DNA from 2 places in the Streptomyces sp. NBC_01166 genome. Region 2 is predicted to be linked to the other one. Evidence: riboswitches for the same ligand, from Rfam matches in the RefSeq annotation. Region 2 holds a riboswitch; the other holds the start of a gene.
What was found. A riboswitch is a leader RNA that binds a small molecule or an ion and turns the genes downstream of it on or off. The one in region 2 is predicted to bind glycine.
Positions count from the first base shown of each region.

Region 1: it holds a riboswitch for glycine, as region 2 does, so the genes downstream of both, gcvP (aminomethyl-transferring glycine dehydrogenase) here and gcvT (glycine cleavage system aminomethyltransferase GcvT) in region 2, are expected to answer to the same signal.

Region 1 is NZ_CP108613.1:1,426,197-1,437,396, reverse strand. It holds gene OG379_RS06610 (DNA polymerase IV) at 1-1,466, shown strand, start outside; gene OG379_RS06605 (PRC-barrel domain-containing protein) at 1,388-1,759, opposite strand; glycine riboswitch at 1,893-1,988, shown strand; gene gcvP (aminomethyl-transferring glycine dehydrogenase) at 2,182-5,067, shown strand; gene OG379_RS06595 (DUF5999 family protein) at 5,138-5,344, opposite strand; gene OG379_RS06590 (hypothetical protein) at 5,634-6,248, opposite strand; gene OG379_RS06585 (glutamate-cysteine ligase family protein) at 6,741-8,246, shown strand; gene OG379_RS06580 (CPBP family intramembrane glutamic endopeptidase) at 8,312-9,121, shown strand; gene OG379_RS06575 (PhzF family phenazine biosynthesis protein) at 9,144-9,965, opposite strand; gene OG379_RS06570 (class I SAM-dependent methyltransferase) at 10,065-10,724, opposite strand.
Region 2 is NZ_CP108613.1:5,811,396-5,822,595, forward strand. It holds gene OG379_RS26875 (polysaccharide deacetylase family protein) at 90-884, shown strand; gene OG379_RS26880 (EF-hand domain-containing protein) at 1,006-1,221, shown strand; partial or broken gene OG379_RS26885 (hypothetical protein) at 1,218-1,487, shown strand; gene OG379_RS26890 (catalase) at 1,595-3,118, opposite strand; gene OG379_RS26895 (L-serine ammonia-lyase) at 3,409-4,794, opposite strand; gene glyA (serine hydroxymethyltransferase) at 4,951-6,210, opposite strand; gene gcvH (glycine cleavage system protein GcvH) at 6,229-6,606, opposite strand; gene gcvT (glycine cleavage system aminomethyltransferase GcvT) at 6,696-7,823, opposite strand; glycine riboswitch at 7,991-8,088, opposite strand; gene OG379_RS26915 (AAA family ATPase) at 8,262-8,951, shown strand; gene OG379_RS26920 (enhanced serine sensitivity protein SseB) at 9,128-9,904, shown strand; gene OG379_RS26925 (enhanced serine sensitivity protein SseB C-terminal domain-containing protein) at 10,059-10,853, shown strand.

The sequences.
Region 1 (11,200 bases), 4.4 Mb from region 2:
CACCCACCATCCTGCATCTGGACATGGATGCCTTCTACGCCTCGGCCGAGCAGGCGTCGAAGCCGAGCCTGCGCGGCAAGCCGGTGGTGGTGGGCGGCCTGGGGATGCGGGGCGTGGTCGCCACCGCGTCGTACGAGGCGAGGCGTCTGGGCGTGCATTCGGCGATGCCGATGGCACAGGCGAGGCGCCTCGCGCCGAACGCGGCCTATCTGGTCCCGCGCTTCGCGCTCTACCGGACGGTGAGCGACCAGGTGATGGAGCTGCTCGGACGGCTGTCACCGCTCGTCGAGCCGCTCAGCCTCGACGAGGCCTTCGTCGACCTCGAGGCCGGCGGGGTCGCCGACGACTCGGCGTCCGCGCGGGCGATCGGCGGACAACTGCGCACCGTCATCAGAGGCGTCACCGGACTCAGTGGTTCCGTCGGTCTGGCCGGCTCCAAGATGCTGGCCAAGATCGCCTCCGAGGAGGCGAAACCGGACGGGCTGCTGCTGATCGAGCCCGGCACCGAGCGTGAGCTCCTGGCGCCCATGTCCGTACGCATCCTCCCGGGCGTGGGCCCCGCCACCGGTGACCATCTCCGGCGCGCGGGAATGACCCTCGTCAGTCATCTGGCGGAGGCGGGCGAGGCGGAGCTCGTGCGGCTGCTGGGCAAGGCGCACGGCGTCGCGCTCCACCGCATGGCGCAGGGTTACGACGACCGTCCCGTCGTCGCCGAGAGGGATGCCAAATCCGTCTCGGTCGAGGACACCTTCGACGTGGACCTGCACGACCGGGTGCGCGTGAGGACGGAGGTCGAGCGGCTCGCGGACCGGTGCGTGCAGCGGCTGCGGGGCGCAGGCCGGTCCGGGCGCACCGTCGTCCTCAAGGTGCGCCGTTACGACTTCTCGACGCTCACCCGGTCCGAGACGCTGCGCGGCCCCACCGATGACCCCACGGTGGTCAGGGAGGCCGCTGCGCGCCTTCTGGAGGCCGTCGACACGACCGGCGGCGTCCGGCTGCTCGGAGTCGGTGTCACGGGGCTGGCGGACTTCACGCAGGAGGACCTCTTCGCGCAGGCAGCCGACGCGGAGCACGCCGCCGAGGAATCCGCCGCGGCAGCGGTCGCAGCCTCCGCCGCGGCGGACGAGGGGCGTCGCACGGGGGAGGAGGAGCCCGGAGGGGAGGCCCGGGAGAGCGACGAGCAACTGGCCGCGCGGCGCTGGCCGGCCGGGCACGACGTACGGCACGAGGTCCACGGGCACGGCTGGGTGCAGGGCAGCGGCGTCGGCCGGGTCACCGTTCGCTTCGAGGAACCGTGGACGCCACCCGGCCGGGTGCGGACGTTCCGGATCGATGATCCGCAGCTGCAGCCGGCCGATCCGCTCCGCCTGGTGCGGGACCCGGTGGACTACTCCTCGTGGCCGGCGAGCCTGCCGAAGTCCCTGTCCGGACCCGGGCCGGCGGAGGGGGAGGAGTCCAGTCCGTAATGGCGGTAGAGCTGCAGTTCCTGCTCGGGCGAGAGATGGCGGCCCACGCCGAAGTCCGGCGCGTCCTTGATCAGGGCCCGCTCGAATGGGACCACGAGCGCGCCGTCGACGAATTCGCTCGGCTCCAGCGGGACGAACGCGTCCCTGGTGAAGAGACCTGTGCGTACGGCGGCCCACTCGGGGACCCCGGTGGCGTCGTCGAGATAGACCTCGTCCACCGTTCCGATCTTGGCACCTTGGCGGTCGAAGGCCTTGCGGCCGATCAGGCTGCGCGGATCGATGTCGGTCTGCACGGTGCCTCCCACTGGTCACAACTGCATCAGGTGGTCGCGGCTGCTCCACCCTCACTACGAAATGCCAGATCCGGGATGTCGGCCACTCGAGACGGCCCGCCCCGGCCCCGCTGGTAGGCTGGAGCACGGCTGCTGACCCTGTGCGGGAGAGTCCTCCGGAGCGATTCGGAGGCGCCGAAGGAGCAACTCCTCCCCGGAATCTCTCAGGCCCCCGTACCGCACGGACGAGGTCACTCTGGAAAGCAGGGCGGGATCCGTACGGCACGTGCCGCGACGGGAACCACCCTCACCGACGGTGAAAGCCGGTATGCCCCAGGGCGTGCCGGTGAAGCTCTCAGGTCGAGATGACAGATGGGGAGGCCGTTCGGGCAGCCACGCCGTGGCGCCCCTCGCAGGTCGTGGCAGACCAGGAGGCCTCCATCATGACCCCCCGTCGCACTCCGCTCTCCCAGCTGGAGCAGGGCATTCCGTTCGAGCAGCGCCACATCGGGCCCGATGCCGAGGCCCAGGCGAAGATGCTGGCCCAGGTCGGCTACGGCTCCCTCGACGAGCTCACCGCCGCGGCGGTGCCCGACGTGATCAAGAGTGCCGAGGCGCTGAACCTCCCCGCGGCCCGTACCGAGGCCGAGGTGCTGGCCGAGCTGCGCAGCCTCGCCGACCGTAACCAGGTGCTCGCACCGATGATCGGGCTCGGCTACTACGGGACGTTCACCCCGCCGGTGATCCTGCGCAACGTCATGGAGAACCCCGCCTGGTACACGGCCTACACGCCGTACCAGCCGGAGATCTCCCAGGGGCGGCTCGAGGCCCTCCTGAACTTCCAGACGATGGTCGCCGACCTCACCGGGCTGCCGACCTCGGGCGCCTCGCTCCTCGACGAGGGCACCGCAGCGGCCGAGGCCATGGCCCTGGCACGGCGGGTCGGCAAGGTCAAGGGCGGCGTCTTCCTGGTCGACTCCGACACCCTGCCGCAGACCGTCGCCGTGATCGAGACCCGCGCCGAGCCGACCGGCGTCGAGGTGGTCGTCGCCGACCTCGGCGAGGGCATCCCCGCCGAGATCGCCGAGCGGGGCGTCTTCGGCGTGCTGCTCCAGTACCCGGGCGCCTCCGGTGCCGTGCGCGACATCAAGCCCGTCATCGAGCAGGCGCACGAGCTGGGCGCGATCGTGTCCGTCGCCGCCGACCTGCTGGCCCTGACGCTGCTCACCTCGCCCGGCGAACTGGGCGCGGACATCGCCGTGGGCACCACCCAGCGCTTCGGCGTCCCGATGGGCTTCGGCGGACCGCACGCCGGCTTCATGGCCGTGCGCGAGAAGTTCGCCCGCAGCCTGCCCGGCCGCCTCGTCGGTGTCTCCGTCGACGCGGACGGCGACAAGGCCTACCGGCTTGCGCTGCAGACCCGCGAGCAGCACATCCGCCGCGAGAAGGCCACCAGCAACATCTGCACCGCCCAGGTGCTGCTCGCCGTCATGGCCGGCATGTACGCCGTCTACCACGGGCCCGAGGGGCTGCGGACGATCGCCCGGCGCACCCACCGGTTCGCCGCCATCCTGGCCGAGGGGCTGCGGGCCGCCGGGACCGAGGTCGTGCACGACGCGTACTTCGACACCCTCACCGTCCGCGTGCCGGGGGGAGCGGCCGGTGTGGTCGCCGCCGCCCGTGAGCGCGGGGTGAACCTGCGGCTCGTCGACGCCGACCACGTCTCCGTCGCCTGCGACGAGACCACGACCCGCACCCGGATCGCCGCCGTCTGGGCGGCCTTCGGCGCCGACGGCGACATCGAGGCGCTGGACACCGCGACGGCCGACGCGCTGCCCGAGGGGCTGCTGCGCAGCGACGACGTCCTCACCCACCCGGTCTTCCACCAGTACCGCTCCGAGACGGCGATGCTGCGCTACCTGCGCAAGCTCGCCGACCGCGACTACGCGCTGGACCGGGGCATGATCCCGCTCGGCTCCTGCACGATGAAGCTCAACGCGACCGCCGAGATGGAGTCGATCACCTGGCCCGAATTCGGTGCGCTGCACCCCTTCGCGCCGGCCGAGCAGGCGCAGGGCTTCCTCACCCTCATCCGGGAGCTGGAGGAGCGTCTCGCCGAGGTCACCGGGTACGACGCCGTCTCCATCCAGCCCAACGCCGGTTCGCAGGGCGAATTCGCCGGTCTGCTGGCCGTGCGCGCGTATCACCGGGCCAACGGGGACCACGGACGTACGGTCTGCCTGATCCCGTCCTCCGCGCACGGCACCAACGCCGCGAGCGCCGTGATGGCCGGGATGAAGGTCGTCGTGGTGAAGACCGCCGACGACGGCGAGGTCGACATAGAGGATCTCCGGGCCAAGATCGCGGCCCACCGCGACGAGCTCGCCGTCCTCATGATCACCTACCCCTCCACGCACGGCGTCTTCGAGGAGCACGTCGCCGACATCTGCGGAGAGGTGCACGACGCCGGCGGTCAGGTGTACGTGGACGGTGCCAACCTCAACGCGCTGGTCGGTCTCGCCAAGCCGGGCCACTTCGGCGGTGACGTCTCCCACCTGAACCTGCACAAGACCTTCTGCATCCCGCACGGCGGCGGTGGCCCGGGTGTCGGCCCGGTCGGAGTACGCGCCCACCTGGCGCCGTACCTCCCCAACCACCCCCTCCAGCCCGCGGCGGGCCCCGAGACCGGCGTCGGGCCGATCTCTGCCGCTCCGTGGGGCTCGGCCGGAATCCTGCCGATCTCCTGGGCGTACGTACGTCTCATGGGGGGCGAGGGTCTGAAGCGTGCGACGCAGGTCGCGGTACTCGCGGCCAACTACATCGCCAAGCGTCTCGAACCGCACTTCCCGGTCCTCTACAACGGCCCGGCCGGCCTGGTCGCGCACGAGTGCATCGTGGACCTGCGGCCGGTCTCCAAGGCGACCGGTGTCAGCATCGACGACATCGCCAAGCGGCTGATCGACTACGGCTTCCACTCGCCGACCATGTCGTTCCCGGTGGCCGGGACGCTGATGATCGAGCCGACGGAGAGCGAGGACCTCGCCGAGCTCGACCGGTTCTGCGACACGATGATCGCCATCCGCGGCGAGATCGACAAGGTCGCCTCCGGTGAGTGGAGCGGGGACGACAACCCGCTGCGCAACGCCCCGCACACGGCGGCGGCGCTCGGTGGCGAGTGGACGCACGCCTACAGCCGCGAAGAGGCGGTCTTCCCGGCCGGCGTCACGCCTTCGGACAAGTACTGGCCGCCGGTGCGCCGGATCGACGGTGCGTTCGGTGACCGCAACCTCGTCTGCTCCTGCCCGCCGCTGGACGCGTACGACCAGTAGGCACGGGGACACGCGTCGGGGCCGGTGCGGAGACTTCTCCGGGCCGGCCCCCGTGTTCCGTCGGCCGCGGTCAGGCGGCCTTCATCACCTGACCGCTCTTCAGCGGGCGGTGAGGGGCGATGATCTGCCCGTCAGGGAGCAGCTCACCGGTGTCCTCGAAGAGCAGGACGCCGTTGCACAGAAGGCTCCAGCCCTGTTCCGGGTGGTGGGCCATCAGACGTGCGGCTTCCCGGTCGTTGGAGTCAGCGGTTGGACAGGGTGGCTGGTGCTGGCACATGGGTGGGTTCTTTCGCTGCGTTGAGTCGAGTGTCCTGCGGCTGGACGATGTGTTCATGGCCGCCCCCGTATCAAGTCGGTCCGGTCCCAGTGTTGCCCTACGGACGTCTCTCCGCAGGGATTTCGCGGCAGCTGCTGTTCTCCTCCCATGACGCATCACCCGGCCGGACGGTTCGATCCAACTTGGCTGTCCGTTCGGATGGTTCGGGGTGACCTGACCGGACTAGTCCGGACGGGTACGGACGCGCCCCCGCCGAGCAGTCTCGGCGGGGGCGCGTGTGTCAGGAGTGTCAGGCCGGCGACCCGAGGAGGCCGGGGAGTTCGGGAAGGTCCGGCAGAGGCGCCGGGGTGACACGCAGTGTCATGACCGGAAGCAGCTCCGCGACGTGGTGCGGACGGTGAGCCGTGATGCCCGGGGGAGCGGGTGCCAGGGGCACCAGCACATCGGTCGGGGCGAGCGTGCCGCCGGCGGCGTCGGCCTCGATGTCGTGGTGCAGCCACAGCGTGAACATGTACAGCTCGGGCACCGACAGCAGACGTGGCTGGTAGTGCGTCGTCGACGACTCCGCCTGGCGTACGGCGAGTTCGGTGGAGACGATGTAAGGGCCCTCGAAGAAGTGCGAGAAGGTCCAGCCGTCGGCGGTGAGCATGGTGTCCGCGGCGGCGACGGCGCGCTCACCGCTGCGGATCAGGAAGCGCCAGCCGGCGAGGCGGGTGCGCGGTGCGGCGTCGTTCGGCACGATCCGGTCCAGTACATGGACGGGAAGCGGGAGTTCGGGGCTCAGCGATCCCTGGACGGACCGGAGAGCGGGCGTGTGGGCCTCGCGGACTGCGGTGGGAGAACCGAGTGCCGCGAGAACGCTGCGCAGTGCGGGCGCGGGGGCCGGGGAAACATGCAGCGGCATAGTGGGTCGCCTCTCACTTCGGAGACACGGTGGTGCGTGGGCGGGTGCAGACGGCGCTGTCGGCGTGCGGGGCCAGAGGAAGGCCGGTGACGGGGCGGACGGGCCGGTGCGTCAACTCTCTGCCTCGTTCGCAGAGTTTATACGACAAATGTTCACACGGTGTTTCGGCTAGCCGACCCGCATATTGCGCGCAAGGCGGATTCGAGACTTTGAATTGCGCGGTTTCTGTGGATTCGGGCCGCTCCCGACCCGCGTTGCCAGGTACTTTCCCGGCGCGGCGGTAGGCTGAAACCCGTCGGTGTTTCAGCCGGGCAACCCGACCTGGCAAACTGCGTATGCCCCATGCCTTCGGAATGTGCCTCCGGCTTCAGTCACCAGACTACTGGGTGCCCATCGGTCGTGGGGGCGTTACGGATCATCTCGTCGGGGCATTATCGATCGTGATACGAGCGGCCTGTGCCGCGGGCCGCCCACTCGAGGAGGGACCCTTCGATGGGCGAGAAGGTCGTGGCGGGTGCCTTTGCCCCGTCCGATCGGCAGACGTACCGCGAGAAGCTCACCCAGTGCCTGGCGGGGCTGGAGAGGCTCCTGTCGGAGCGGAGGTTCGATCGTCCCAGGAATCTCATGGGGCTGGAGATCGAGCTGAATCTCGCAGGATCGGACGGCATGCCGAGGATGCGGAATGCGGAGGTGCTCCAGCGCATCGCCAGCCGGGATTTCCAGACGGAACTGGGGATGTTCAACCTGGAAGTAAATATTCTTCCCCACCGGCTGAGCGGCCGGGTATTCGATCAGCTGGCCGAGGAGTTGCGTACGGGGCTCGCATATGCCCACCGGAAGGCGGCGGAGGTCGACGCGGGGATCGTGATGATCGGCATCCTGCCGACCCTCGGCCGGGACGACGTGGTTTCGGCGAACCTCTCGGACGTCGACCGTTACACGCTCCTCAACGACCAAATGGCGGCCGCGCGCGGCGAGGAATTCGTCCTCGATATCGAAGGTGTCGAGCGATTGGTCTCGACCTCCGCCTCGATCGCCCCCGAGTCGGCCTGCACCTCGGTGCAGTTGCACCTGCAGGTGACGCCGGACCGTTTCGCCGACGTCTGGAACGCGGCGCAGGCCATCGCGTCCGTGCAGATCGCAGTCGGGGCGAACTCCCCCTTCCTGTTCGGCAAGGAGCTGTGGCGCGAGTCGAGGCCGCCGCTGTTCCAGCAGGCCACGGACGTGCGGCCGCCCGAACTGCGGAATCAGGGGGTACGCCCCAGGACCTGGTTCGGGGAGCGCTGGATCAGCTCGGCGTACGAGCTCTTCGAGGAGAACCTGCGCTACTACCCGCCCCTGCTGCCGATCTGCGACGAGGAGGACCCGCTGCGGGTCCTCGACGAGGGCGGCGTACCGGCCCTGGCCGAGCTCGTCCTGCACAACGGCACGGTCTACCGGTGGAACCGTCCGGTGTACGGGCTGGCCGACGGCGTGCCCCACCTGAGGGTGGAGAACCGGGTCCTGCCCGCCGGCCCCACGGTCGACGACGTGATCGCCAATGCCGCCTTCTACTACGGGCTGGTGCGCGCCCTCGCCGACGAATCCCGGCCGGTGTGGACCAAGCTGCCCTTCGAGGCGGCAGCCGAGAACTTCGACGCCGCCTGCCGCCACGGGATCGAGGCCGAGCTGCTGTGGCCGCGCCCCGGCCGGTCCGGCGGCGTGGCGAAGGTGCCGGCCGTCAAGCTCGTACGGGACGAACTGCTGCCGCTCGCGGCCGCCGGGCTGGACGCGTGGAATATCGAGTCCTCGGACCGGGACCGCTACCTCGGCGTCATCGAGGAGCGCTGCAGGCTCAGGGTGAACGGCGCCTCCTGGCAGGTCGACACCTACCACCGCGCCCTGGACGCGGGACTCGAACGGGAGGGCGCGCTGGCAGCCACCACCCGACGCTACGGCGAGCTGATGCAGGTGGGTGAGCCGGTGCACACCTGGCCCATCGGCTTTCCCGCGCCCTGAGGAGACCGCCTCCCGGTGTCCCTCCGCCCCGGCCCCGTCGGGCAAGCTATGACGACGCACAGCTGATGGCAGGTGTACAGGTGGAGGCGGGGCGCGTGGCTGAATCCATTCCTCACGAGGAGGTGTCCCGGCGGATCCTCCGGTCGGAGACCCTCCTCGTGCTGGCTCTCTCACTCGGGGCCAGCGGGGTGTCCGCCCTGATCAGCTTCATCGGGTCTCTGACGAAACCCGGGGGTCTCAAGGATCAGGCGGCGACGCTGAACGGCTCGTACGCTCCCGGGCGGCCCTGGCTGGACCTGGCGTGGCAGCTGTTCGGCATCACCTCCGCCCTGGTGCCGGTCGCGCTGGTGGCCCACCTGCTGCTCCGGGAGCGGGCCGGACTGCGGACCCTCGGTCTCGACCGCACCAGGCCCTGGCCGGACCTGGGCAGGGGGACCCTCGTCGCGGCGGGGATCGGCAGCGTGGGGCTGGCGTTCTACCTGGTGGCGCGTGCCGCGGGATTCAACCTGACGGTCGTACCGGAGTCACTGCCCGACGTGTGGTGGAAGTTCCCCGTACTGATCCTCTCCGCGGTGCAGAACTCCCTCGTGGAGGAAGTCATCGTCGTCGGCTATCTGCTCCGCCGGCTGGGGCAGTTGGGGTGGACGCCCATGGCCGCACTGGTGGCGAGTTCCGTGCTGCGCGGCTCGTACCACCTGTACCAGGGGATCGGCGGCTTCATCGGGAACGTGGCCATGGGCGTCGTCTTCGTGCTGCTCTACAGGCGCTGGGGGCGGGTCGGGCCGCTGGTCGTCGCGCACGCCCTGCTCGACATCGGGGCGTTCGTCGGATACGCGCTGCTCGCCGGGAAGGTGGGCTGGCTGCCCACCCCGTGAGCGAGGTCCGCTCCCGCCGCTGTCAGAGCCCGGCGAGCAGTTCCCCGTCGATCACCGTGACCGCGCTGCCCGTCAGCAGCGTGCGCTCGCCGCGCAAGGAGGTGCGGACCAGGCCCGAGCGGGCGGAGGCCTGGAGGCCGATGAGGTCGTCACGGCCGAGCCTGGCCGACCAGAAGGGGGCCAGGGCGGTGTGGGCGCTGCCGGTCACCGGATCCTCGTCGATGCCGACCCCGGGGAAGAAGCCGCGCGAGACGAAGTCGTACGCCCCGGCCGGGTCCTCGGCCGCCGCTGTGGCGATGACGCCCCGGCGGGAGCAGGAGACGAGTGCGGGGAAGTCGGGCTTCAGGGCGCGTACGGCCGCTTCGTCGGCGAGCTCCACCAGGAGGTCGCCGATGTGCTTCCCCGTGTCGTGGAGGGAGAGGGGTGACGCGCCGAGTGCTTCCGCGATCCCGGGCGGGGCGGTGGCGGGGGTGAGCGGCGCGGTCGGGAAGTCCAGGGTCACGGTGCCGTCGTCATGGGCGGTGGTGCGCAGGACGCCGGAACGGCTGGCGTGGCGCACCGTGCCGCTCGCGACTCCGGTCGTGTGCAGGACATGGGCGGCGGCGAGTGTCGCGTGCCCGCAGAGATCGACCTCGGTGGTGGGGGTGAACCAGCGCAGCGCCCAGTCGGCCTCACCGCCCGGCGGCAGGGGGTGGAGGAAGGCCGTCTCCGAGAGATTGACCTCGGAGGCGATGCGCTGGAGGCGGTCCGACTCGGGGAATGTGCCGGAGTCCAGGATCACGACTCCGGCGGGGTTGCCGGCGAAGGGGCGGTCGGTGAACGCGTCGACGATGCGGATCTTCATGAAGCCGACCGTAGGCGGGGCCGTTCCGCGTGGTCCAAGGCCAATCGCGGATGCGCGGCCTGTGGGCGCCGGGGGCCGGGCTTCGCGCCCGGAATCCGCTCAGGGACGCTCGGGTTTCCGGGCGAAGAAGGTGCCGGCCGCCCTCTTCGACCCTTCGCCGGGCTCTTCCAGCAGGCGCGCGGTGACGACGAGTCCGGCCTGCTCCAGCAGGGCGACGATCCGGTCCGGCTCCACCAGATGGGACTCGTAGGAGACCGGGTGGCCTCCGTACGCCTGCGTCGGACGCAGGAGCTCGCCGTCTCCCACGTGGCCGGCCATCATCAGGTGCCCGCCGGGCGCGAGCGTGCGCCGGAATTCGGCGAACACGACGGGCAGCATCTCCGGTGGTGTGTGGTGGGTCGAGTAGTAGGCCAGGATGCCGCCGAGCTCTCCGTCCCCGATCGGCAGCGCGGTCATCGAGCCGACCGCGAACCGCAGACCGGGACGGTCCCGCCGGGCCAGCTCGATCATCTTCGGGGACACGTCGACGCCGAAGGCTGACACCCCCAGGCCTGCCAGATGCGCCGTGACCTTGCCGGGCCCGCATCCCAGATCCGCGACAGGTCCGTGCCCGGCCGTCCGGACGACCTCGGCGAACGTGGCCAGCATCGCGCGTGACAGGGGATCGAGCTCCGCGGGGGCTTTGACGCGTGCAGCGTAGTCGGCGGCGACGGTGTCGTAGGACTCCCGGACCGCGGCGAGGTAGGAGGGCTCAGTCATGCGCGCACCTTAGACCGTCCGCCCCATGGAGGCGCCTGAGCCTGTACGCGAGATCAGCCGGCACAAGGAGGCCTGGGGGTTCGCAGGCTGGTACTACTCGGTGTCCGTGCGGGATCACGTGGGGTACGAGTCGTGGCTGGAGCGGGAGCGGCTGGTCCTGCTGGACCGGGCTCCGGCGGTGACACGCGTGAGCGGATGGGCAGGCTCAAGCGCCGTCGGCCCTTGTAATCGGCCGGAGAGTCCAGTTCGACGGGCTGCGCCCCCTGCGTGATCCGGACGCCACAGAGCCGGACGAGGACGATGACGCCGAGTGAGGCGGGTTCCGGCTGCGGTGCCGAAGCGGGTCAGTCCGTGGGCCACCGCGACGGCTGACCAGTGAGCCGTGTGCATCGTGAAGCTCGCAGGCCACGAGGGTTGGTGTGGTGGCGGGCGGGATACTCGGACTGGTCGTCGGCCGGTGTCCACGGTGGAGATCG
Region 2 (11,200 bases):
GGCCACCCCGGAATCTCCACGTGCTCCGCCTTACTGTGTCTCGGGTCTCGGGAAAACAGCACCCGAACCGACCCGCGAGGTGGACGTCCATGAGCGCTCGCAGGACAACGGTGCCCAGACGCAGCGCCCTGCGCACGGCGGCCGGAGCGCTCCTGGCAGGCACATCGGCGGCCGGCTGCGCACAGGACGGGGCAGCGCGCTCTCCGGCCCCGGCGGCCGCGCGGAACGGTGAGAGCGTCCGGAGCGCGCCACGTCCGGCCGCCGCCCCGCGGCGCTTCCCCGGGCAGCCGGTGCAGATCGAGCACGGCCCCCGCGGCCGCCCCCGGGTCGCCCTCACCTTCCACGGCCAGGGCGACCCCGCCCTGGCCCGCACCGTCCTCGCCGAGGCCGAACGGGCCGGCGCCCGGCTCACCGTCCTGGCCGTCGGCAGCTGGCTCGACCGGAACCCCGATATGGCCCGCCGGATCCTCGACGGGGGCCATGACCTCGGCAACCACACCCAGAGCCACCTCGACATCAATGCGATGGACGAGACGCGGGCGTACGAGGAGATCACCGGCTGCGCCCAGCGCCTGCGCCGGCTCACCGGTTCGATCGGCACCTGGTTCAGGCCCTCGCGCGCCCGGTACGCCACCCCGCTCGTCCAGGACCTCGCGCGCCGGGCCGGCTACCCCCACGTCCTCTCCTACGACGTGGAGTCCCTCGACTTCACCTCACCAGGGGTCGCGGCCGTCACACGCAAGGTCGCCGGTGAACTGCGCAACGGCTCCGTGGTGAGCCTGCACTTCGGTTACCGGGACACCATCGCCGCGCTGCCCCTCCTCCTCACGGAGATCGACCGTCGTCGGCTGCGCGCGGTGACCACCACGGAGCTGCTGACCTGAGTCCTCGCGTCCGCGGGCGGGTCCCGGGCCGGGGCCCGGGCGCGGTCGCCCGCCGGATCCGCCGTCCGGGGCGCCGGATAATCTGACCTCCGTCAACGACGCTTAACGAAGGGGCGGAACAGTGGCGGACATCGAGTCGGCACGAGCGGCATTCGAGCGCTTCGACCAGAACAGCGACGGCCGCATAACGGCCGTCGAGTACAAGAGCGCCATGGCGCAGCTCGGTGACCCCTATGTCACCGAGACGGTCGCCCAGGCCGTCATCAACGCCCACGACGGCAACGGCGACGGCGAGCTCACGTTCGACGAGTTCTGGGCCTCGCAGAACAAGGCCTGACCCAATCCGGCAGGTGGCGGTCCGGCCCTTCGCGTCGGCGAAGGGCCTCGGATCCGCCGACCACCCCGTGCCCCTGGCGCTCAGTCCCCCGGAGGACCGCCGCGTTCCCGGCGTGCGCCGACGCCTGCAGCCAGGGGATGGCCGCAGGCCCCTACGTGTTCACCTCGGGCTTCGGCCCCCAGGACGTCGTCGAGGTGACGGCCCACCTCCAGCACCTGCGCCGCGACTTCGCCGCTTACGACGCCGCGTACCGCGCCTTGTTCAAAGCCGTGCGTGCGACAGGCCTCCGCCCCCCGTGGGAACGAGGGGCGGAGGCCTGTGCGACGCGTGTGCGCGGAAGCCGGGGCGCCGATGCCCGAGGGGCGTACGGCTCTCAGGCCTTGCGCTGCATGTCCCGGCGCGCCGGGTTGCCCTGCTCCTGGGCCTTGGGGTCCTTCTCGCCGGCCTTCGCGCGCACGCCCTGCTCGATGCGCTTGCCGATGGTGCCGTCGATGTTCGACCAGTAGGTGAAGGCCCGTTGCAGCACGGGCTCGGTCACGCCGTTGAGCAGGTGGCCGACGACGTTGTCCACCAGCCGGTCCCGCGCCGCGTCGTCGAGGACCTCCCGCACCATGGTGCCGGCCTGCCCCCAGTCGTCGTCCTCGGCGTGGTCGACATAGGCCGCCCGGGTGATCTCACCGTCGGCGTACCAGCTCGGCGGGGTTCCGTAACGCTCGGTGTCGGCCGCCGGGCCGCCCTTGGAGTTCGGCGCGTAGACCGGGTCGGTGGTCTTCCGGTACGCCATCGCTCCGTCCTTGGAATATGTGCGCACCGGGACGACGGGGGCGTTGACGGGCAGCTGCTGGTAGTTGCCCCCGATGCGGTAGCGGTGCGCGTCCGCGTAGGAGAACAGCCGCGCCAGGAGCATGCGGTCCGGGCTCGGGCCGATGCCCGGTACGAAGTTGTTCGGCTGGAAGGCCGCCTGCTCGATCTCGGCGTGGTTGTCGGTGGGATTGCGGTCGAGCGTCATCCGCCCGACCTCGATCAGCGGGTAGTCGCCGTGCGGCCACACCTTGGTCAGGTCGAAGGGATTGAACCGGTAGTCCTTGGCGTCCTCGTACGGCATGATCTGGACCTTCAGCGTCCAGCTCGGGTACTCCCCGTCGCGGATGTGCTCGAAGAGATCACGCGTGTGATAGTCCGTGTCCGCGGAGGCCATCTGGTCGGCCTCGTGCTGGGTGAACGTCTCGACGCCCTGGTCCGTCTTGAAGTGGTACTTCACCCAGAACCGCTGGCCCTGCGCGTTGATCCACATGTACGTGTGCGAGGTGTAGCCGTTCATATGGCGCCAGGTGCGCGGGATGCCGCGGTCACCCATCAGCCAGGTGACCTGGTGCGCAGACTCGGGCGAGAGGGTCCAGAAGTCCCACTGCATGTCGTGGTCGCGCAGGTTGTTGTCCGCCCGGCGTTTCTGGGACCGGATGAAGTGCTGGAACTTCATCGGGTCCTTCACGAAGAACACGGGGGTGTTGTTGCCCACCATGTCGTAGTTGCCTTCGCTGGTGTAGAACTTCACCGCGAAACCGCGGGGGTCCCGCCAGGTGTCCGGGCTGCCCCGCTCCCCGGCGACGGTGGAGAACCTGATGACCAGGTCGGTCGTGGCGCCGGGCTGGAAGAGCGCGGCCTTCGTGTACGCGGAGACGTCCGCGGTCACCTCGAACCGCCCGAAGGCGCCGCTGCCCTTGGCGTGCGGCTGGCGTTCGGGGATTCGTTCACGGTTGAACTGGGCCATCTGCTCGATCAGGTAGGAGTCCTGGAGCAGGATCGGCCCGCCCGGGCCCACGGTGAGCGAATGCTCATCGCTCTCCACCGGGGCGCCGGAGTCGGAGGTGGTCGGCTTGTGCGAGGTGTCGGTCATTGCGTCGTTCCCCTTCGTCTTTGCCGCGGAGATACCGGTGGCGGCTCCGCACCGGGCGCCTCCGGACCGAGCGCTCCGGTGAGGAGCGTCGAGGCGTGGGCGGAGCCGGTCAGGAAGAGCGCTCCGCGCCGCCCGGGCGGGGCCGTGCTCGTCCCCTGCGCATGCACTGGTAACCCTCTACCAATGTAGGCAAACATGGACAACCGGCCAGTCAAGGATCGGTCGGCATCCGTGTGGAGCCCGGCACCCTCCGCCTGTCCGCGCAGAGGGGATTCACACGTGGACGCGGTCTAGCACTCGATGATGTTCACCGCGAGCCCGCCCCGGGCCGTCTCCTTGTACTTCACGCTCATGTCCGCACCCGTCTCCTTCATGGTCTTGATGACCTTGTCCAGGGAGACCTTGTGGCTGCCGTCGCCGCGCAGCGCCATCTTGGCCGCCGTGACCGCCTTGACCGCCGCCATGCCGTTGCGCTCGATGCAGGGGATCTGGACGAGACCGCCGACCGGGTCACAGGTCAGGCCCAGATTGTGCTCCATGCCGATCTCGGCGGCGTTCTCCACCTGCTCGGGGGAGCCGCCCAGGACCTCGGCGAGGGCTCCGGCGGCCATGGAGCAGGCGGAGCCGACCTCGCCCTGGCAGCCGACCTCGGCGCCGGATATGGAGGCGTTCTCCTTGAAGAGCATGCCGATCGCTCCCGCGGCCAGCAGGAAGCGGACGACGCTGTCGTCCTTCTCGGCCTCGGTGCAGCCGCCCGCCGCGAAGTTCATCCAGTAGTGCAGGACGGCGGGGATGATGCCCGCCGCGCCGTTGGTCGGGGCGGTCACCACGCGGCCCCCGGCGGCGTTCTCCTCGTTGACGGCCATCGCGTAGAGGGTGATCCACTCCATCGCGTGCGTCTGGGGGTCGCCCTCGGCCCGGAGCTGCCTGGCCGAGTTCGCGGCCCGGCGGCGGACCTTCAGCCCGCCGGGCAGGATGCCCTCCCGGGACATGCCGCGGGCGATGCAGGCCTGCATGACGCGCCAGATCTCCAGCAGCCCGGCCCGGATCTCGTCCTCGGTCCGCCAGGCCTTCTCGTTCTCCAGCATCAGGGAGGAGATGGACAGACCGGTCTCCCGGGCGAGCCTCAGCAGCTCGTCGCCGGTGCGGAAGGGGTGCTTCAGGACGGTGTCGTCCGGGACGATCGGGTTCTCCCCGGCCACCGCGTCCTCGTCGACGACGAAGCCGCCGCCCACCGAGTAGTACGTCTTCTCCAGGAGCGGGGCGCCGTCACGGTCGTACGCGAGGACCGTCATCCCGTTGGCGTGGTACGGCAGGGCCTTCCGCCGGTGCAGGACCAGCTGCTCGTCGGCGTCGAAGGGGATGTCGTGCATGCCGAGCAGGTTGATGCGCCCCGAGGCGCGGATCTCCTCGACGCGGGCGTCGGCGCCCTCGACGTCGACCGTGCGGGGCGACTCGCCCTCCAGACCCAGCAGCACGGCCTTCGGGGTGCCGTGACCGTGACCGGTCGCGCCGAGCGAGCCGTACAGCTCGGCCCGTATCGAGGCGGTGTGGGCCAGCAGGCCCTCGTTCTTGAGGCGGCGGGCGAACATGCGGGCCGCGCGCATCGGGCCGACCGTGTGGGAGCTGGACGGGCCGATGCCGACCGAGAAGAGGTCGAAGACCGAGAGGGCCACGGGAGTACTCCTAAGGCGTTGGTGGACGTCGTTGTCCGCCGGGTGGTGCGGGGACGGGCCGGTGGGCCCGGGAGCGCGGGGCAAAGGGGTGGGGGCACCGGGCTCACTGTGTTCAGTGTGCGCGGTGCCCCCACCCTGCGTGCAAATCGCGGGTGACTACTTGATGCCGGGGTACAGCGGGAACTTCTCGGCCAGCGCGATCACACGGGCCTTGAGGTCGTCGGCGTCGTACGTGGGCTTCAGGGCGGCCGCGATGATCTCGGCGACCTCGGCGAAGTCCTCCGCCTGGAAGCCACGGGTGGCCAGGGCGGGCGTGCCGATCCGCAGACCCGAGGTGACCATCGGGGGCCGCGGGTCGTTCGGGATGGCGTTCCGGTTGACCGTGATGCCCAGCTCGTGGAGCCGGTCCTCGGCCTGCTGGCCGTCCAGCTCGGAGTTGCGCAGGTCGACCAGGACCAGGTGGACGTCCGTACCGCCGGAGAGGACGGAGACGCCGACCTCGGTGACGTCCGGCTGCACCAGGCGCTCGGCGAGGATGCGGGCGCCGTCCAGGGTGCGCTGCTGGCGCTCCTTGAACTCGTCGGTCGCCGCGACCTTGAACGAGACCGCCTTGGCCGCGATCACGTGCTCCAGCGGGCCGCCCTGCTGACCGGGGAAGACCGCCGAGTTGATCTTCTTGGCGAGCTCCTGGGTCGACAGGATGACGCCACCGCGCGGACCGCCGAGGGTCTTGTGCGTGGTGGTCGTGACGACGTGGGCGTGCGGCACCGGGTTGGGGTGCAGACCCGCGGCGACCAGGCCCGCGAAGTGCGCCATGTCGACCATCAGGTACGCGCCGACCTCGTCCGCGATGCGGCGGAAGGCGGCGAAGTCCAGCTGGCGCGGGTAGGCGGACCAGCCGGCCACGATGAGCTTCGGCTTCGACTCCTTGGCGAGGCGCTCGACCTCGGCCATGTCCACGACGCCGGTGTCGTCGACGTGGTACGGGACCACGTTGTAGAGCTTGCCGGAGAAGTTGATCTTCATGCCGTGGGTCAGGTGACCGCCGTGGGCCAGGTTCAGACCCATGATCGTGTCGCCCGGCTTCAGCAGCGCGAACATCGCGGCGGCGTTGGCCTGCGCACCGGAGTGCGGCTGGACGTTCGCGGCCTCGGCGCCGAAGAGCGCCTTGATGCGGTCGATCGCGATCTGCTCGACCACGTCGACGTGCTCGCAGCCACCGTAGTAGCGGCGGCCGGGGTAGCCCTCGGCGTACTTGTTGGTGAGGACGGAGCCCTGCGCCTCCATGACCGCGACCGGAGCGAAGTTCTCCGAGGCGATCATCTCGAGGGTGGACTGCTGACGGTGGAGCTCGGCGTCGACGGCGGCGGCGACGTCCGGGTCCAGCTCGTGGAGGGAGGAGTTGAGAAGCGACATCAGTGGGTCCCTAAGGTCTCAGTTGCCGGAGAACGCGGTGTACTCGTCGGCGGAGAGAAGGTCCTTCGGCTCCTCCGCGACGCGCACCTTGAACAGCCAGCCGCCCTCGAAGGGGGCGGAGTTCACCAGCGACGGGTCGTCCACGACGTCCTGGTTGGCCGCGGTCACCTCGCCGGTCACCGGCGAGTACAGGTCGCTGACCGACTTGGTCGACTCCAGCTCACCGCAGGTCTCGCCCGCGGTCACCGTGTCACCGACCTCCGGGAGCTGGGCGTAGACGACGTCACCGAGCGCGTTGGCCGCGAATTCGGTGATACCGACCGCGGCCACGCCGTCCTCGAGGGCCGACAGCCACTCGTGCTCCTTGCTGTACCGCAGCTGCTGGGGGTTGCTCATGACCTGAATTCTCCTGTACGCGGGGGAGTGCTGATGAACGGTGGTCTTACGGTGTGAGACACGACTGCGTCACGTGCGGGGGCCAGGTGTCACTTACGGCGCTTGTAGAACGGCAGCGCCACGACCTCGTACGGCTCGTGCTTGCCCCGGATGTCGACCCCGACACCCTCGGTGCCGGGCGCGGCGTGCGCCGCGTCCACGTAGGCCATGGCGATCGGCTTGCCCAGGGTGGGCGACGGCGCACCGGAGGTGACCTCGCCCACGACCTGCCCGCCGGCCACGACGGGGTAACCGGCGCGCGGCACCCGGCGGCCCTCGGCGACCAGGCCGACGAGCTTGCGGGGCGGGGCGCTCTCCGCACGGGCCGCCGCGGCGGTCAGCGCCTCGCGGCCGACGAAGTCGCCCTCCTTCTCGAACTTCACGACCCTGCCCAGGCCCGCGTCGAAGGGCGTCAGCGCGGTGGTCAGCTCGTGCCCGTACAGCGGCATGCCCGCCTCCAGGCGGAGCGTGTCGCGGCAGGAGAGCCCGCAGGGGATCAGACCGTACGGCGCACCGGCCTCGGTCAGCGCCTTCCAGAGCTGCTCGGCATGGGCGGGGGCCACGAAGAGCTCGAAGCCGTCCTCGCCGGTGTAGCCGGTACGGGCGATGAGCGCGGGGACGCCGGCGACCGTTCCGGGGAGTCCGGCGTAGTACTTCAGTCCGTCCAGGTCGGCGTCCGTGACCGACTTCAGTACGGCGGGGGAGTCGGGTCCCTGGACGGCGATCAGCGCGTAGGCGTCGCGGTCGTCCCGCACCTCGGTGTCGAAGTCCCCGGCGCGCTCGGTGAGGGTGTCCAGGACGAGCTGGGCGTTGCCCGCGTTGGCGACCACCATGTACTCCGTCTCGCCCAGGCGGTAGACGATCAGGTCGTCCAGGATCCCGCCGTCCTCCGCGACGATCATCGTGTAGCGGGCCCGGCCCACGCCCACGGTGGCGATGTTGCCGACCAGCGCGTAGCTCAGGAAGGCCGCCGCCTGCGGACCGGTGACGGTGATCTCGCCCATGTGCGACAGGTCGAACAGGCCGGCCCGCTCGCGTACGGCGTTGTGCTCGTCACGCTCGCTGGCGTACCGCAGCGGCATGTCCCAGCCGGCGAAGTCGGTCATGGTCGCGCCCAGGGACCGATGCAGGGCATCGAGGGCGGTGAGACGGGGGGCGGTGCTCGGGGCAGTGCTCATGGACATGGCTCCAGGGCATGACGACAGGGGGTGGTTCCCTCCCCATCTGTCATCGGAACCTGAGAGGTTCGCCGAAAGCCCCTGAAAGGGTCCCGACGGGGTCGGCCCCGTCAGCGTCGGCTTGCACCTTGGGTGGAGCCGCAGAGCGGCCCGCTTTTCAGATCTGCCTCATCCACGCGGTACGGGGCCTGAGAGATTCAAGGGAGGAACTTGCTCCTTCGGCGCCCGGCGCACACGGTGACCGGGACTCTCCCGCGCGGATTCAAACGGCCTGTATGCAGTTGGCGGGGTCATCATCGCACGCATTGCGGGAGAGTGGGGCGTCCAGACCCGGACGGGTGCCGGCACCGACACGTACGGGCGGAAGCGGTTGTGCCGCATTACCTTTTCTTTACACTTCTTGGGCAGGTCGGTGGGTGACTCGGCAGGGGGAAGGCGATGACGTTGCAGCGCTACGCGACAACCGCGGGGGCGGCACGCGGTGCGATGCCCCAGCAGCCGGGCGCACCCGCCCGGGAGCTGACGGGCGGACACGCTCCGGTGGTGCGTGATCTGCGGGGCGGGGGTGGCCGGGGACCGAGCGGCCTGGACTTCGCGGCGGGTGACGTGGTCGTGGTCTCGGGGCTGCCCGGCAGCGGGAAGTCGACGCTGATCCGGCGGGCGGCGAAGGAGCACGCGGTCGACTCCCAGGACACCAGGGACCGCTGGGCGGCGGCCCTGCCCGGTTTACTCCCGTACGCCCTCTACCGCCCCCTGGTGCGCGCCGCGCACTACGCCGGGCTCTGGCGGCGCCTGCGGTCGGGCGGACCCGTCGTCGTGCACGACTGCGGTACGCAGGCGTGGGTGCGGCGCTGGCTGGCGCGTGAGGCCCGGCGCCGGGGCAGCGGCCTCCATCTCGTCCTGCTCGACGTCACCCCCCGGGTGGCCAGGCAGGGGCAGCGGGAGCGCGGGCGCGGGGTCTCCGGATACGCGTTCGCCCGGCACCGGCGCGCGGTGGGCCGGTTGCTGCGCGACACGGAGACCGGCCTGCTGCCTCCGGGATGCGCCTCGGCGGTGCTGCTCGACCGTGAGACCGCGGCGGGCATCGACCGGATCTCGTTCCCGGAGGCGCGGCTCCCGCAGGATTAGACCGCCCGGCGCGTCACCGTTCGCATACGCACAGTTCGCGGACCCCCGGCACGCTGTCCGGAATCTGGACGGTGCGGTGGACAGGGGCGCCGCTTCCGCCTGCGGCTCTGCCCTCCCGGCCCGACCCGGTCTAGAGTTTCAGCCGCACCGCACGGCGAGAAAGGGACACAGACACCGTGGACATTCCGGCTCAGGCCCAGGCGCCGTCGCATCCGTCACAGGGATGGCCGGCCAACGAGCTCGAAGAAGTTCTCAGCGCCTCCCTCGGCGTGCCCGGCGCGGGCGGACGGCTGGTCGAGGTGCTCGGCCGCAGCCAGGTCTGGGTCCCCCTGCCGAACGGCGGGGGGCCCGACAGCATCGGCCTCGACCTGCCGACGGTCGACATCGACGGCGGCGCCTACGTCCCCGTCTTCAGCTCCGAGGCGCAGTTCCTCCAGTGCGTCGGCACCCATCTCTCCTTCACCGTGGCGCCCGCACGCGAGTTCGCCCGTGGACTGCCCCCGCAGCTCGGTATAGCGGTCAACCCCGGCGGTGCCGTCGGGGTGCCCCTGCCGCCCCCCGCCGTCGCCGAGCTCTGCCGGGCCGGGCGGACCCCGCTGGACGGCCCCGCGAGCGGCGGCCGGGTGCGGCTGTACGAGCCGGACTGGAAGGAGGACCCGGTCGACTTCCTCGCCGCGGTCTCCGCCGAATTCCAGGAGACCGCCGTGGTGAACACCGCGCGCCGGGTGCTGGCCAGCATCGAGGGCGACAGCCCCGTCCTCTTCGTCGGCGTCGAGTCCGCCGTGTGGGACGCCGCCGGTCAGAGCGCCCCGCTGGACGCCCTGGGCCGCGCGCTCGGCCGGGTCCAGGTGCCCTGGCCGGTCAATCTCCTGCTGCTCGACGTGGCGCAGGACCCGGTCGGCGACTGGATGCTGGAGAAGGTACGTCCGTTCTACCGGCGCGACGCGTACTGAGAGACGGAGCCCCCGTTGCCACGTGGCGTCAAGCCGGTGTCAGGGGCGGCGCATAAGCTGGTTGGATGACGAGGCCGCCCCGTGTGCCCGGGAGTGGCACCACAGCACCGTGCGGCATGCGGGAACAGCGGAACGAAGAGGGGCGGGACCCAGGGTGAGTGCGTCAGGCACCGCGGCGGCCGGGCTGGTCGAGCACATGCTTCGCCAAGTGACCCCGGGGCGCCTCGACGCGTACGAGTCGCTGTTGCACTCCCTTGCGGACGGCCAGGTCTGGATGCTCCTCTGGCACGGCACGGCGGGCTCCCCCGACGCCCAGTACGGCAACATGGAGGTCGAAGGGCAGGGTTACGCCCCCTGCGTGACCTCCGCCCAGGAGCTCTCCGCCAGCGGCTGGACCAGGGCCCACGAGGTGATCACGGGCCGCGACATCGCCCGCTCCCTCTTCCCCGACCGCTGGGGCATCTGGCTCAACCCGCACGCCCCCGGCGGCGGCGTCGGCATTCCCTGGCTGGACCTGCGCCGCATCGCCACCGGCCTCGACCGGATGCCCGCGGGGCCGCTGCGGCTCACCGAACCCACCATCGAGCTCCCGCAGTTCTACGCCCTGCTGTCGCAGAACGCCCACCGCACCTCCGCCGTCCGCGCGCTGCGCCGCGCCTGGGTGCAGCCCGCGCTCGGCGCCCCGTACCTCGCGATCGGGCTCGACCTCTACGACACCGGCCGGCCGTCCGTCGACGCGGTCCGCGCGATGATGCAGCAGTCCATCGGCGTGGTCCCCGACGGGCTGCCCGTCTCGACGGTCTCACTGTCCGACGAGTACGACCCCGTCGCGATGTGGCTGAAAGCCAACTCACGCCCGTTCTACGACCGCGAGGCACACGCCCCGGCACCCGCGGTCCAGGGTTACGGCTACCCGCCCGCCGCCGGCCCGGCACCGCACGCGTACTGAGAGGGCGTCGGGCTCGTCGCCTCGACGCACGGTCAAATAGTCACCTGAACAACGTGGTTGGGTGACATGCCCCTTAGTGGTGGATTGGTTCCCCGGGGGCCCGCTCAGCAAGCACAGCTGTCCGCATAACGGAAGCCTCTTGGCAGCATCACGTTTGAGCAAACATTCCCCGTCAGGTCTGGCGGGTGATCGCAAAGTGGTTGAAGACTCCACACAGCAGGTGCTCCATGCCCGACGAACCCCTCTTTCAAACAGGGTCAGTTCGGGCATGTGTGATCGCATCTGTCATGTTTTGTTAGAGCCGCTACAGCGGCGGTCACAGGCCGGCCACCGTCGGCCGAGAGGGG